Regions from separate parts of the Hymenobacter sp. APR13 genome, predicted to be linked through region 3. Evidence: riboswitches for the same ligand, from Rfam matches in the RefSeq annotation. Region 3 holds a riboswitch; each other region holds the start of a gene.
The links. A riboswitch is a leader RNA that binds a small molecule or an ion and turns the genes downstream of it on or off. The one in region 3 is predicted to bind S-adenosylmethionine.
Positions count from the first base shown of each region.

Region 1: linked by a shared signal. The riboswitch ahead of N008_RS15180 (phosphoadenylyl-sulfate reductase) and the one ahead of metH (methionine synthase) in region 3 are both predicted to bind S-adenosylmethionine.
Region 2: linked by a shared signal. The riboswitch ahead of N008_RS05635 (O-acetylhomoserine aminocarboxypropyltransferase/cysteine synthase family protein) and the one ahead of metH (methionine synthase) in region 3 are both predicted to bind S-adenosylmethionine.
Region 4: linked by a shared signal. The riboswitch ahead of N008_RS00250 (RimK family alpha-L-glutamate ligase) and the one ahead of metH (methionine synthase) in region 3 are both predicted to bind S-adenosylmethionine.

Region 1 is NZ_CP006587.1:3,632,236-3,635,891, reverse strand. Features, by position in the region: gene N008_RS15185 (SDR family oxidoreductase) at 1-465, opposite strand, end outside; SAM riboswitch class I at 892-983, shown strand; gene N008_RS15180 (phosphoadenylyl-sulfate reductase) at 1,296-2,072, shown strand; gene cysD (sulfate adenylyltransferase subunit CysD) at 2,232-3,176, shown strand; gene N008_RS15170 (sulfate adenylyltransferase subunit 1) at 3,340-3,656, shown strand, end outside.
Region 2 is NZ_CP006587.1:1,335,087-1,338,742, reverse strand. Features, by position in the region: gene N008_RS05635 (O-acetylhomoserine aminocarboxypropyltransferase/cysteine synthase family protein) at 1-1,332, opposite strand, end outside; SAM riboswitch class I at 1,718-1,831, opposite strand; gene N008_RS05630 (LysM peptidoglycan-binding domain-containing protein) at 2,250-2,528, opposite strand; gene N008_RS21355 (lipocalin family protein) at 2,763-3,179, shown strand; gene N008_RS05620 (erythromycin esterase family protein) at 3,410-3,656, shown strand, end outside.
Region 3 is NZ_CP006587.1:2,130,204-2,133,859, reverse strand. Features, by position in the region: gene metH (methionine synthase) at 1-1,818, opposite strand, end outside; SAM riboswitch class I at 1,891-2,004, opposite strand; gene N008_RS21510 (PA14 domain-containing protein) at 2,163-3,284, shown strand; gene N008_RS08925 (DUF5686 and carboxypeptidase-like regulatory domain-containing protein) at 3,462-3,656, shown strand, end outside.
Region 4 is NZ_CP006587.1:69,809-73,464, forward strand. Features, by position in the region: gene N008_RS00245 (LLM class flavin-dependent oxidoreductase) at 1-246, opposite strand, end outside; gene N008_RS00250 (RimK family alpha-L-glutamate ligase) at 394-1,383, opposite strand; SAM riboswitch class I at 1,813-1,906, opposite strand; gene N008_RS00255 (hypothetical protein) at 2,307-2,744, shown strand; gene N008_RS00260 (EcsC family protein) at 2,887-3,636, opposite strand; gene N008_RS00265 (hypothetical protein) at 3,647-3,656, opposite strand, start outside.

The DNA.
Region 1 (3,656 bases), 1.5 Mb from region 3:
CATACAGATGATTTTGCCGGTGGCTTTGGAAATCTCCGGCTGCGGGCCGCGCCGCACAAACTCGCGGGCGGCCTCGCGGGCGCACAAAAACTGCCCGGTCAGGTTCACGCCAATAACTTTCTGCCACTGCTCCAGCGTCATGTTCAGCAGCGGGGCATCGTCCTGGATGCCGGAGTTGTTGATGAGGATATGCAGCGTGCCGGCCTGCTCGCGGATCTGGTCGAACATGCGCAGCACGTCTTCTTCCTTGCTCACATCGGCCTGCAGCACTGTGGCCTGGCCGCCGGCCTGCTCTATTTCACGCACCACTTCGGCCGCATCGTCGGCGCTGTGCGAGTAATTGACAAACACCCGGGCACCCTCGGCGGCCAGGGCTCGGGCCACCCCGGCCCCAATGCCGGAGCTACCGCCCGTGACGAGGGCTACTTGGTTTTGGAGGCGCTTGGAAGAAGGAAGTGCAGGCATAGTTGAAAGGCAAGGTGTCTCCTGTAAGACTACGTTGCGCGGCTGTAGGTTACATGAAGTTTCCGCTACCAAGGTTGGCCCCCACCTACGAGTGGGCCGTGACGGCAGGAAAACCCCAGCCTGATTTCCGACGGATTGAGCCGGCTCCTGGGCCCGGCCAGAGTGGCGCTTCGGCTAGGGTCGCTATAGGGCGGAAAGGCACTGGCACGGTGCTACCGGTTCTAGCTGCGCCGTTCTGGCAGGTCGGGACCAAGCTGCTGCAACCGGCTACCATTTGCACATAAAAATCTATAATTTAATAGTTTAACCATAAAATAACCTCTGCAAAGATTAGCTCTGCGCCCTTGTAAATGAAATATAATTTGGAAGTGTAAAATTTCCGCTTCTACCTTTGTACTACCAATTCTTTACCCCCCGAAAGGATTGTTTTTATACAGAGGCGTGGAGAGACAGGCTCGACGAAACGCCGGCAACCAGCGGACCTTCCGAAACGGTGCCAAGTCCTGACCATATAAAAACAACAAGCCGTGAAATCCTTGTTCAACACCGCCGCCGCTTCTGCTACCCTCTGTGCTGTACAGCATGGATGTTGTGGTATGCTGAGCATGGGCTGTTGTCAGGGCTAGGCACGCTCCCATTTTTCTGGTTTGTGCGCCGCCTATTTCTGAGCTGACGCGCGCATTTGCGCCGTCGGCCAGGGGAACCGCACACCCGTTTCTGTTTCGCTGAAAACTGCGCTGCGCCGCTGCGTAGGCCGTTTTCGCCGAAACCATCTTCCGGCCGGAATGCCGCGACCCAATCGGGCGGCTTCCTCCTCCCCTCTTTCTGCTATGCCTGCAGCTGATGCTGCGCCGGCCGCCCACGCCTTGCTGGACCGCCTGCGCCCTCTCATAGTGGCCGCCTCCGCCCTGGAGCGCCTGCGTCTGGTGGCCGACACCTTCCCCGGTCAGGCCGTTTTTTCCACCTCGTTCGGGCTGGAAGACCAGATCATCAGCCACCTGATTTTCGCCCACAACTTGCCCATTGAGGTGTTCACCCTCGATACCGGCCGCAACTTCCAGGAAACCTACTCTACCTGGAATAAGACGCTGATCCGCTACCAGAAGCCCATTGCGGTGTACGCCCCGCAGCGCGAGGACCTGGAAAACCTGCTCCTGCAGAAAGGCCCGAACTCCTTCTACGAGAGCGTGGACAACCGCAAGGAGTGCTGCCACATCCGCAAGGTGGAGCCCCTGAACCGGGCCCTGGCCGGCCGCGGGGCCTGGGTGACCGGCATCCGGGCCGAACAGTCGCAGAACCGGCAGACGATGGACCCCGTGGAGTGGGACGCGGCGCACCAACTCGTAAAAATCCACCCGCTCTTCGACTGGACCTGGGAGCAGGCGCTGGCCTTTGTGCAGCAAGAGGGCATTCCGGTGAACCCGCTGCACCAGCAGGGCTTCGTGAGCATCGGCTGCGCCCCCTGCACCCGCGCCATCAAGCCCGGCGAGGATTTCCGGGCCGGCCGCTGGTGGTGGGAAGACCTTTCGGCCAAGGAGTGCGGCCTGCACGCCACCGCGCATCACGACGGCCCCGACCCGGTGGTGGAGCCGGTTCCGGCCAGATAGCACGGCAAAAAAGAACGTCATGCTGAGCGAAGTCGAAGCATTTCTACCGCTGGCTAATCAAGTTGATTCCAACGTCAACCGCTCCATAGCCCAGGGTTTAAACCTTGGGTTAATGAACCGCCACAACGAAGCGGTAGAGATGCTTCGGCTGCGCTCAGCATGACGGACAACAACAGAACTGAAATCCAGACAAATATGAGTACCACTTTCGATTACCTCGACCGGCTGGAAGCCGAAGCCATCCACATCCTGCGGGAGGTGGCGGGGCAGTTTGAGCGGCCGGCCCTGCTGTTTTCGGGCGGCAAGGATTCCATTGTACTCACGCGTTTGGCCGAGAAAGCCTTCCGCCCCGGCCGCTTCCCCTTCCCGCTGGTGCACGTGGATACCGGCCACAACTTCCCCGAGGTGCTGGCCTACCGCGACCAGCTAGCCGCCCAGCTGGGCGAAAAGCTGGTGGTGCGCAAGGTGGAGGATACGATTAAGCGGCAGCGCCTGCGTGAGCCGGGCGGCAAGTACCCCAGCCGCAACCCGCTGCAGACCTACACGCTGCTGGAGGTAATCGAGGAGTTTGAGTTCGACGCCTGCATCGGCGGGGCCCGCCGCGACGAGGAAAAGGCCCGGGCCAAGGAGCGCATCTTCTCGGTGCGCGACGAATTTGGCCAGTGGGACCCCAAGCGCCAGCGCCCCGAGCTCTGGAACATCTACAACGGCCGCATCCAGAAGGGCGAAAACGTGCGCGTGTTCCCGATTTCCAACTGGACGGAGCTGGACGTGTGGCGCTACATCCAGCGCGAAAACATTCCGCTGCCCGACATCTACTTCGGCCACGAGCGTACCTGCGTGGTGCTGCCCTCGGGCCAGCTGCTGGGCCTCACCGAGCATTTGCAGCTCGATGACGAAGACGAAATCGTGACCCGGCAGGTGCGCTTCCGCACCGTGGGCGACTCCACCTGCACCGCCGCCGTGGAAAGCGACGCCCGCACCGTGGAAGACATCATCCAGGACCTGCTGCTGGCCAAAGTAAGCGAGCGGGGCGCCACCCGCCTCGACGACAACATCTCCGAAGCCGGCATGGAAGACCGCAAGCGGAACGGATATTTCTAAATGTGTGAAATGTGACGAATGTGGGTGAATGTGAGAAATAAAGGGTGCACCGTCCGGCACAATGACGCGCCGCTCTGCTGCTCTTTCTCACCACTCATTCCACTTCGCTGAACAGTCATTTTTCACATTTCTCACATTCACCCACATTCTTCACATTACAACCGTGGACTTACTTCGATTTATCACCTGCGGGAGCGTGGATGACGGCAAGAGCACCCTGATTGGGCGGCTGCTGTACGACTCCGAATCCGTGTCGCTGGACGTGCTGGCGGCGCTGGAGAAGCGGCAGGCTTCCAATGGCACCGTGGATTTGGCGTTGCTGACCGACGGCCTGCGCGCCGAGCGGGAACAGGGCATCACCATCGACGTGGCCTACAAGTACTTCACCACGCCCCGCCGCAAGTTCATCATTACCGATGCGCCCGGCCACGTGCAGTACACCCGCAACATGGTCACGGGTGCCAGCAACGCTGATCTGGC
Region 2 (3,656 bases), 800 kb from region 3:
AGTTTCTTTGGGGTCTGGCGTGGCGGCGTTGCGCACGGCGTCGAAGGCCTGCTGCAAGTCGGCCCGGATATCGTCGAAGTGCTCGATGCCCACCGACAGGCGTAGCAGCGTGGGCGTTACGCCGGCGGCGCGCTGCTCGGCGTCGGAAAGCTGCTGGTGCGTGGTGGCCGAGGGCTGGATGATGAGCGTTTTGGCGTCGCCGACGTTGGCCAAGTGGCTTACCAGCTTCAGGTTGTCGATGAACTGGGTGGCGGTTTCCTTGCTGCCTTTGATGGCGAAGGTGAGCACGCCGCCGTAGCCGCGCTTCAGGTATTTCTGGGCCAGTTGGTGGTAGGGGCTGCTCGGCAGACCGGGGTAGTTCACGGCTTCCACCTGCGGGTGCTGCTCCAGCCACGTAGCCACGCGCAGGGCGTTTTCCACGGTGCGCTCCACCCGCAGACTCAGCGTTTCGAGGCCCTGCAGCAGCAGGAAAGAGTTGAACGGACTCTGCGACGGACCAAAGTCGCGCAGGCCTTCCACCCGGGCCCGGATGATGAAAGCAATGTTGCCGAACGGCCCGTTTTTGCCGAATACGTCGTTGAACACCAGCCCGTGGTAGCCGTCGGACGGCTCGGTGAACTGCGGGAACTTGCCGTTGCCGAAGTCGTAGGTGCCGCCGTCCACAATCACGCCGCCCACGCTGGTGCCGTGGCCGCCAATCCACTTGGTAGCTGATTCCACCACGATGCTGGCGCCGTGCTCCAGCGGCCGGAACAGGTAACCGCCCGCCCCAAAGGTGTTGTCCACGATGAGCGGCAGGTCGTGCTTGCGGGCAATGGCGGCAATAGCCTCAAAATCGGGGATGCTGAAGCTGGGGTTGCCGATGGTTTCCAGGTAAATGGCCTTGGTGTTCTCGTCAATCAGGGCCTCAAACTTGGCGGGCTGGTCGCCGTCGGCGAAGCGCACCTCAATGCCCAGGCGCTTGAAGGCCACCTTGAACTGGTTGTAGGTGCCACCATACAGGTGCGTGGTGCTCACGAAGTTGTCGCCGGCCTGCAGGATGTTGTTGAGGGCAATGAATTGCGCCGCCTGCCCCGACGATACCGCCAAGGCCGCCACGCCGCCTTCCAAGGCCGCCACGCGCTGCTCGAACACGTCGGTGGTGGGGTTCATCAGGCGGGTGTAGATGTTGCCGAACTCCTTCAGCGCAAACAGGTTGGCGCCGTGCTCGGCGTTCTTGAACACGTAGCTGGTGGTCTGGTGAATGGGCACGGCGCGCGAACCGGTAACGGGGTCGGGCTGCTGGCCGGCGTGGAGCTGAAGGGTCTCGAAGTGGAGGTTCTGCGTGGACATGGCAGGGCTGATTTGGAAGGCGTTTGGTATGGGAAAGGGGAGCGTAGACCGCTGAAATGCCGCGCCGAAGCGTAGCAGAGTCCTCTGCCGAACCAGCCGAACCGCGCACGGAACCGGCTAGGCCAAAGCAAAGGAGGGAGCCGGGGGCCAGGGCAGGCCGGTACCGGTCAGGTGTGCAGGAGGGGGAGGGGGGGGCTGCGTAGCCGGATTCAGGCTAGCAACAGCAACAACACGCGCCGCAACAGCCGCGCATTCGCATTCGGCCGGCAACTAGGGCCGTAGCCGCAGAAACGCGCAAACCCCACGGCGAAGCAGCAGGCCCGAAGGCGGCCGAAGCGGTGGGGTATTGGGGGGCGAAAGCGAGGGTGTTTTCCATGGTACTCCGAGGTTATATGCCCCGCCGCCGGATGGCTGGTCGGGTAGGAATTGGCACCTTTCGCGCGGTCGAAGGTTGCCAGTGGGTCGGGGAGCCTATTCTCTCGCCACTTCTGTATAAATCCTATGAAAACTTCCCCGCCGCGAGCGGGGGAGTACCGGGTTGGTGTTGCAAAGGTATAGGCGTAGTTTTGATATCTGCAACAGCTGCCGGTTATTTTTTTTGGCGCAAGCAAAAGAACGCCGTTTGCGCGCTCCTGATGGCTGTATCTGTAGTGGAGGTTGTGTGTATGTATCTGATAATTTGATTTGTATGATTGATGGCTTATTCGGCTAATCGGAGTTGCCGGCTTCTGTAAGCGGCCGAAAAGGCCCCGGCTACTGCCGCTGCAGCGGTGGTGGTAGCTGAAAATGCCGCCGCTGGCCAGTCGGTTTTCGGGGGCGAAACCAGCCTGCCCAGCGGCCAAAGTGCCAGGGAAAGACACAAAAAAAGCCGCCCTTTGCAAGGCGGCTTTTAGTACATTTCCTGGAAAAGGAAACGGCTATTCTTTGGGCAGGGTCAGTACCTGGCCGATTTCGATTTTGTCGGGGTCGGCGCCGATGATGGCCTTGTTGGCTTCGTAGATCTGCTTCCATTTGGTGCCGTCGCCGTAGTGGTTGCGGGCAATTTTGGAGAGCGAGTCGCCGCTTACTACCGTGTAGGTTTCGCCGGCGGCGGCGTTGGCATTGCCGAAGAAGTCGGTGTCGCCGGTAGCAGCGGGCTTAACGGGTTCAACGGGTTTTTTTTCGCCTTCGTTCGAGAGAAAATCAAAGAGTCCCATAGTCGTGCGTTGGGTTGGAAGAGTGGGAAAAGAGCCGACTACCAGCTTCAGGGCCTGTCGTGTGGCTTCTTACGCCAAGATCCGCAATAAGTTATCAGGCCATATATATCAGCTGTAAACATCTTGCCGCAACCTCCCGTAAGAAGCGCAACACTGGGGTTGCCAGTGGTCGGCCGGCACCCTTCGGCTCAGGCAAAACACGCTTTTCATCTCTCAACCATTTCACGGAATTCCATGAAAACTCTCTCCCATCCGTTCCGCTACCTGGCCAGCCTCCTGATGCTTGTGTCGTTGTTTGCCGCCTCGTGTGGCAGCAAGGAAGGTAAAGTAGAAGGCGTAAACATGCTCTACGGCACGCAAAGCAAAGTCTGGAAAACAGATAAAGAACTGAGCGCCGCCGGCGACAAAGTAAAGCAGACCGATGCCCAGGAAGATGAGCGCATCACCTTCTTCGCCAACGGCCAGTACAACATGACCTCGCCCGCTGGTGCCGTAAACGGCAAATACACGTTCGACCAGCCCGGTAAAACCATCACCATGACCCCCGATGGCGCTGCCCAGAGCAACACGTTCAACGTGGTAACCCTCACCGACGACAAGCTGACGCTGAAAAGCGCCGCCGGTGCTGAGCTGCGCCTTGAGAAGGAGTAAGCTCCTGCAACCGGTTTGAAAAAGCCGTCTGAAAACACAAAAAGCCCTTCTGCCCCGTGCGGAAGGGCTTTTTGTGTTTTCAGGCCTTTCGAATGGCGCTGTTGCCGGTGCGCTAGACGTAGGTGTGGCCTCCTGCACCTTAGCAGTCAGGTGGCTGATAGTGGAGAGTATTAGGAATGGCTCATGTAGTTTGGCGGCAGAATTATTACTCCCTGAATTACTTGATTGCTATGCCTGTGAATTTCCGGTTGCTGGCCGCCTGCTGCCTGCTCACCGCCGCTACGGCTCCAGCCCTGGCCCAACCCACAACCCCCGCCACCACGGCTCCGGCAGCCGCCCCGTTGCCCACCCACGCCATCCGCAGCATCAGCCCCGCCGACACCGACTTCTCGGACCTGGAGTTTCTGCGCCAGGAAATCGGGCGGGCGCGGGTGGTGATGCTGGGCGAGCCGACCCACGGCGTGGGCACGGCCACTG
Region 3 (3,656 bases):
GCTGGGGTTCACGATGCCCATGTCCAGGCCGGCGCGGATGGCGTGGTAGAGGAAGGCCGAGTGCATGGCCTCGCGCACTACGTCGTTGCCGCGGAACGAGAAGCTGATGTTCGAAACACCGCCGCTGGTGAGGGCACCGGGCAAGTTCTGCTTGATCCAGCGGACCGCCTCGATGAAGTCCAGCGCGTAGTTGCGGTGCTCCTCCATGCCGGTGCCCACCGTCAGGATATTGGGGTCGAAAATGATGTCCTCGGCCGGGAAACCGACTTCGTTCACTAGGATGTCGTAGCTGCGCCGGCAGATTTCGATGCGCTTCTCGTAGTTGTCGGCCTGGCCGTTCTCGTCGAAGGCCATGACCACCACGGCCGCGCCGTACTGGCGCACGGTGCGGGCCCGTTGCCGGAACACCTCCTCACCTTCCTTCAGGGAAATGGAGTTGACGATGCTCTTGCCCTGCACGCACTTGAGGCCGGCTTCCAGCACGCTCCACTTCGAGGAGTCAATCATGACGGGCACCCGCGAAATGTCGGGCTCCGAGGCAATCAGGTTCAGGAACGTGGTCATGGCCTGCTCCGAGTCGAGCATACCCTCGTCCATGTTCACGTCGATAACCTGCGCGCCGCCTTCCACCTGGTCGCGGGCTACCTGCAGGGCTGCCTCGTAGTTGCCGGTGCGGATGAGGCGGGCGAAGGCGCGGCTGCCGGTCACGTTGCACCGCTCGCCTACGTTCACGAACAGGCTGTCGGGGTACACGCCAAACGGTTCCAGGCCGCTCAGACGGGTGGCTCTGGGCACTTCCGGTAAGAGGCGCGGCGCGTACTTTTCGGCCAGGCGGGCCAGCTCGCCGATGTGCTGGGGCGTGGTGCCGCAGCAGCCGCCCACCACCGTCACGAGGCCGTCGGCCAGGTAGCCCTCCACTACGCCCGCAAATTCCTGGGCCGACTCATCGTAGCCGCCAAAGGCGTTGGGCAAGCCGGCGTTGGGGTAGGCCGAAATGTGTACGTCGGCAATGCGGCTCAGCTCCTTGATGTATACTTTGAGCTGGTCGGCGCCGAGGGCGCAGTTCAACCCCACGCTCAGCAGCGGCAAATGGCGGATGGAGTTCCAGAACGCCTCCACCGTCTGCCCGCTCAGGGTGCGGCCCGAGGCATCGGTTATCGTACCCGAAATCATGACGGGCACCACTTTGCCGCCCTCGTCAAAGAACTTCTGCACCGCGAACAGGGCGGCCTTGGCGTTGAGCGTGTCGAAGATGGTTTCGATGAGCAGCGCGTCGGAGCCGCCGTCCACGAGGCCGCGCACCTGCTCCAGGTAGGCGGTGGCCAGCTCATCGAACGTCACGGCCCGGAAACCGGGGCGGTTCACGTCGGGCGAGAGGCTGGCGGTGCGGTTGGTGGGCCCCACGGCCCCCGCCACGAAGCGCGGCTTGTCGGGCGTGAGGGCCGTAAAGGCATCCGCCGACTCCCGCGCCAGCCGCGCCGACTCGTAGTTCAGCTCATATACAATGTGCTCCAGCGCGTAGTCGGCCTGGGCGATGGTGGTGCCGCTGAAGGTGTTGGTTTCCACCATGTCGGCCCCGGCGGCGAAGTACTCGTCGTGAATGCCCCGGATGATGTCGGGGCGGGTGAGGCTGAGCAGGTCGTTGTTGCCGCGCAGGGGCTTGGGGTGGTCGGCGAAGCGCGTGCCCCGGAAATCCTCCTCCGTGAGCGTGTGGCGCTGGATCATGGTGCCCATGGCGCCGTCGAGAATCAGCACGCGCTGACGCAGGATGTCGTGGAGGGGGGACGTAGTGGCGGGGGCAGGGAGGACGGTCGGCATATCGGCTCTTCTAAAGAAAATCAGCAGCAAAAAGTGCCTATCCAGAAAGAGCCGCGCGGGACGCGAATCCTGTTCTTATCTTCTTCCAGCGCCCGCAAAGGCCCTGAAAAGGGAATTAGCACCTTGTTTTATTTCAGGTTGCTAAGACGTCATCGGGCCCAATCCCTCGGTCTTTCTGGATAAGTAACGCAGCGAAGATACAACCGGAAACCCAGGAATTGCAACGGGCCGCGTTGGCAGTGCGGAGCGTTTGGTGAAATGGGCACAATGAGGCGTTGAATTCTTCGTTGAAATGAGAGGCGGTTTGCCTGGTTTGAGTCTTGCATATCACTTACTCTTTTATCATGCTACCACTATCCTACGCCGCCGGGGTTGCCGCCCTGCTCCTGGCTCCGCTCCTCAGCCCCGCTCAAACCCTGACGCCGCGCGGCCTGACGGGCACGTATTACCGGGGGCAGAATTTCGAGCGGGCCGTACTGACGCGCATTGACAACCAGCTGGATTTTGAGTGGCGCAAATTGCCGCCCGCCCCGGGCGTACCGGCCGAGCATTTCTCGGTGCGCTGGACGGGTTTTCTGGAAGCGCCCGTGACGGGCCAGTACGTGCTGCACCTGACCGTGGACGACGGCGTGCGGATGTGGCTGGACAACCAGCTGCTGTTCGACTCCTGGCGCGACCAGCACTTTACCAAGGGCCAAGCCCGCGTGCGGCTGGAGGCCGGGAAGCGCTACGCGCTGCGGGTGGAGTACTACCAGAACGCGCTGGACTCCCGGCTGCTGCTGGCCTGGCAGCGGCCCGACGCGTCGATAACGGATTTCTTCGGCGGGCAGTCCAACATTCAGCCCATTCCAATGAGCTACCTCTGGTCGGCGCGGCCAGTGCGGGTTAAGCTCGCTACCGCCGCCGACACGGCCGCTTTTATGGCCGCCCGGCGGGCCCGTATCACGTCTGTGCCCGCCAAAGCGGCTCTGGTCATCGGCTACCGCCCGCGCCCCGCGTCCGCCCCACTGCCCAAGCCCCGCCCCGCCGCCCCGGCGAAGCCGGCTCCCCGGTCCGTCGGGGTCGCCCGGCCGCTTCCGCCTAAAAACGACCCGCCGGCGCTGGCGGAGCTGGGCAACCTGGCCAGGGGCGCGGCCGTCACGCTGCCCAACCTGTACTTCGCCCAAAGCACAGCGGAGCTGCTGCCCTCCAGCCTTCCTACGCTCAACGAGCTGGCCCAGACGCTGCGCCGCCAGCCCGGCCTGCGCCTGGAAGTGGCCGGCCACACCGATAACGTGGGCGAGGCCCACCTGAACCTGCGCCTCTCCCAGCAGCGGGCCCGGGTGGTGCGCCGCTACCTGGTGCAGCAGGGCATCGACTCGGTGCGGCTGCTGGCGCGGGGCTACGGCGGCACGCGCCCCGTGGCCGACAACCGCGACCCGCAGCAGCGCCCCCGCAACCGCCGGGTGGAAGTGGTGGTGCAGTAGCCCGCAGTATGCTAACAATTTGATAACCTGACGACAACCCTCTTGTATACAAGGATGGCGGAACGTAGCGGGTGCTTTTTCGCTTGCGCTATGTGAGAGGCATGGCAGGGCTATCCGAAAGCCGTATCTTACGCCTCGCCGTCTGTCACTTATCTGATTTCCAGCTGCCGATTACCCTTGTTGCTTCCTTACCGCTACCACTTTCTGTTGTTGCTTTTGCTGCTGGCCGGCGCCGGTTCAACCCAGGCCCAGCAGCTGCTGCTGACCGGCCGCATTACGGAGGCCGCCACGGGCAAGCCGGTGCCATTCGCGTCGGTGTTCGTGCCCGGCACCACGGCCGGCGCCACCGCCGATGAAAACGGCCGCTACACC
Region 4 (3,656 bases), 2.1 Mb from region 3:
CACCATAATTTCCAGCTGCTCGGTGACAGCGGCCAGCGCGGCGGCCGTGCTCCAGGCCTCCAGCGAAGGCGCCTCGGTGCCTTTGATGTCGTTCAGGTACAGCTCCGCAATCAGCGTGAGGTCGTAGCCCAACGCCTCGCTGCGCTGCGCCAGCTGCTTCACATAGCTCCAGTCGGTGGGCATCTGCTCGTCCTCGACGTTGCGCAGCCAGCCCCCGAAAACGGGCATCCAATAGCCAAATTTCATGGTTCGTTGAGTTGAGTAGAACGTCATGCTGAGCTTGCCGAAGCATCTCGCGTGCTGACGTTGTGATAGTAATCCGGCGTCAGCACGCGAGATGCTTCGGCAAGCTCAGCATGACGTTCTGATTGTTTGCTTGAATGAATCGTCGGCCTATGCCGTGGCCACTCCCTCCTGAGCCACCGCCGTCACCGGCAGCTGCGATTCCAGGTAGTCCACGAAGCGGGCGTAGGGGTCGAAGCCGACCACGTTCACGGCGTCGGCCACGAAGTTGGACAGGGCGTTGATGTCGTAGAACAGCACGTCGCCGGTGCGGTCATCAAGCAAGTATTCGATGCCGCCCACGTCGATTTTGGCGGCGGCCACGATGCGCTCCACGGCTTCAATCACCTCGGCGGGTGGCGTGAAGGCCTCTACCTGGATTCCCTTTTTCGGGGCTTCCGTCAGGCAGAACTCGGCCGACTGCTCTTCCGGAATCTGGCAGATTTCGGCCGGGCACAGGTTGAAGCTCTCGCCGGTGGTGTACACCTTCATGGCGTAGAGAAACTTGCCATTGAGCGTTTCCACGCGGTGAATGTGGCCGCCGCGGGGCGTCACGTACTCCTGCACCAGCGCCGTCTGGTCGATGCCCAGGTCAATCTGGTTGTTGTCGACGGCGGCTTGCAGGCCTTCCGGCGTATCGAAGCGGATGATGCCCGCGCCGCTGCCGCCGATGTTCACCTTCACCACCACCGGAAAGCGCAGCTCGCGCGCGGCATCCGCGGCCCGCGAGGCGTGGTTGATGACCCGCGAAGCCGGATATTTTAGCCCCAGCGACTCAAACAAGGACAGCTGCCGTGCCTTGTTGGTCTCGATGGCCGTGGCCGCCGAGCCGTTGATGATGCGCGTACCGATGCGCTCCAGATGCGTGGCGTAGCCGGCCGTGTGGAAGATACCCTGCCCATGCCCGCGCAGGTACGCCGACGAGCTCATGCGGTTCACCACGAGGCTGTAGCGGCTTTCCCTTTCCGAGGGGTTGAACAGGTGATGCGCGGCGTCGATTTTCTCGTAGGGCAGGCCGCGGCGGTCCAGCTCCGCAAACAGGGGCTTGAACCACTCGGGGTGCTCGAAATAGATACCTATGGGCTTTTGGAGGGATGACACAGTCAGAAGCAAAAAGACGGAAAATGAAAAACGAAACGGCGCCGGCAGAAGCGCAACGCCACCGGCTCCCGGGAAAAAACAACGCAGGAACGGAAGTCCGGCCTAGCCGATTACACCGCCCGCAAACCGCGCAACGAACGAATCAGCAGCCACCGCAGGCCGCCAAACGGAGCGCAAAGCCTGCACCCGGCCTGGCCATCGGGCGACAATCCGAGAAAAAGAGGAGGTGCGGGCGCGAAGCCGCTCAGTGCAGCAGCCGGCCGACGTGCAGCGCCGGCGGGCGCATACCCGCGAAAACAGAGAAGGGGCTAGCTACGCCCGACAACAACAGCAACAACAGCCCCGGCCCGCCAGCCGCAACGCGGCAGCCGGAGCCAAAAAAGCGGAGGTTGAATGCAGGAGGTTGTTGGAAGCGTCCACGGCAACTTGTTTTTATATGGTCAGGAATTGGCACCGTTCCGGAGGGTTCCGGGTGGTTGCCGACGCTTCATCGAGCCTGTCTCTCAGCGCCTCTGTATAAAAACAATCCTTCGGGCTAGAAAGAATTGATAGGGCAAAGGTAAAACCGGATTGCTGCCCCCGCAACCCGGACTGTACAAAGCCCCAACCGCCCCATTTTGTTGCGACTGGCGGTTCTTTCCTCGCCCCTGGCTGCCCGCCTCCGCCAGCCCGAAGCCGGGGCCACGGCCTTCGCCCGCCAGTGCTGGAACCGGCCGATTCCAAGGCGTCAGCCCCGATAAAAACCCGCGACCGAGCCCGCAAACGAAGGTTTAACCGAAAAATTTAAATTTTTCAAGAGGCCAGTTTTTAGCCTTGGCACCGAAAACTGGCACCGGAGTTGCAAATGACCTTGCAGAAGCCCGGCCGCCAGTCCGGACGGCAGCGGGCTTCTTTCACCCGTCATAAATTTTCCAATCATAGCCATGAAGAAGTTCCTCGTCATCCTCGCCGCTTTCTCGTTTTCTGCCGCCGCCGTTTCGGCCCAGACGCTGCCCGCCAAAGCGCCTCACGGCCAGCACCGCATGAAAGGCGACAAAGCCGCCAAAACGCCCGAGCAGCGCGCCGACCACGCCGCCAAGAGCCTCACCAAGCAGCTCGGCCTGTCGGCCGCCCAGACTGAGCAGGTGCGCCAGCTGCACCTGAGCCGCGCCAAGGAAATGCAGGCCTACAAAGCCCAGGTCGGCACCACGCCCGCTACCAAGCGCCAGCACCATGAGGCCATGAAGGGCAAAAAAGCCCAGTACGACGCCCAGCTCAAGCAAATCCTGAGCGCCGACCAGTACGCCAAGTACACCCAGCTGCAGTCTGACCGCATGGCCAAGCGCAAAGCCCACCAGGGCCCCAAGCAGGCCAAAGGCTAAGCTTTCCTGCCACCAAAAAAAACCAGCCCTGACGGTAACGTCAGGGCTGTTTTTTTGTGTCATTCCGAGCGAAGCGAGGAATCTGGGTGATGCTGTAGCATGCGTGGTTACCCAGATTCCTCGCTTTGCTCGGAATGACACCCTACTTTGCGGAATCCGCCTCACCGGCAATGCGGCCGTGCTCGGCAAACCAGCGCAGGCGGTAGCACATGATGGCCGTGTCGCCGAGCTGGGCCAGCAGGCGGTAGTTGGCCACGGCCCCCACGGCGGCCCCGATGACGGGCACCAGCTGGGCCAGCTTGGCCAAGTCGATGTAGTCGCGGTACTCCTGCTGGAACGTGCGCCAGTCGAAGGTTTCGGCAGTGACGGTTTGCTGCGTTTCGGGCCAGGCGGCGAGCTGGCAGTAGGTTTCGCGGCGGGTGTGCTGGCTGCTGAAGGCCAGCTGGAAGATGTGCAGCAGGTAGAGCCGCTCCGGGAAGCTGCGCACGTCATGGCCGTAGAGGGCGGCAATATCAAACAGCAGCTTCAGCTTGATGCCCAGCAGCAGCGGAAAATCGGCCAGGCCCAGCAGGAAGCCGCCGGCCCCGGTCACGCCGCCTTCCACGGCCGCCGTGTTGCGGTACGCCCGGATGCGGGCCCGCACCCGCGCCTCCCGCTCCTGTAGCGTGCCTTCCGAAACCGGCTTCTGCGTGGTGTGCGTGGATCCAAACAGCACGCCCTGCACCATCTTCTGAATGGCCACGGTAATGGCCACATGCACTTTCTCCGGCAGTAATGCGTTCAGCCGCGCCTGCACACGCCGCGCCACCTGGTTCAGCCACGTGGGCTGCTGCTGCATCCGGCGCTGCCAGGCCTGCAGGTCGTGGAGGGCTTGTTGGTCGGAGGAGTTCATGGCGTTGGCTTCATAGGTCC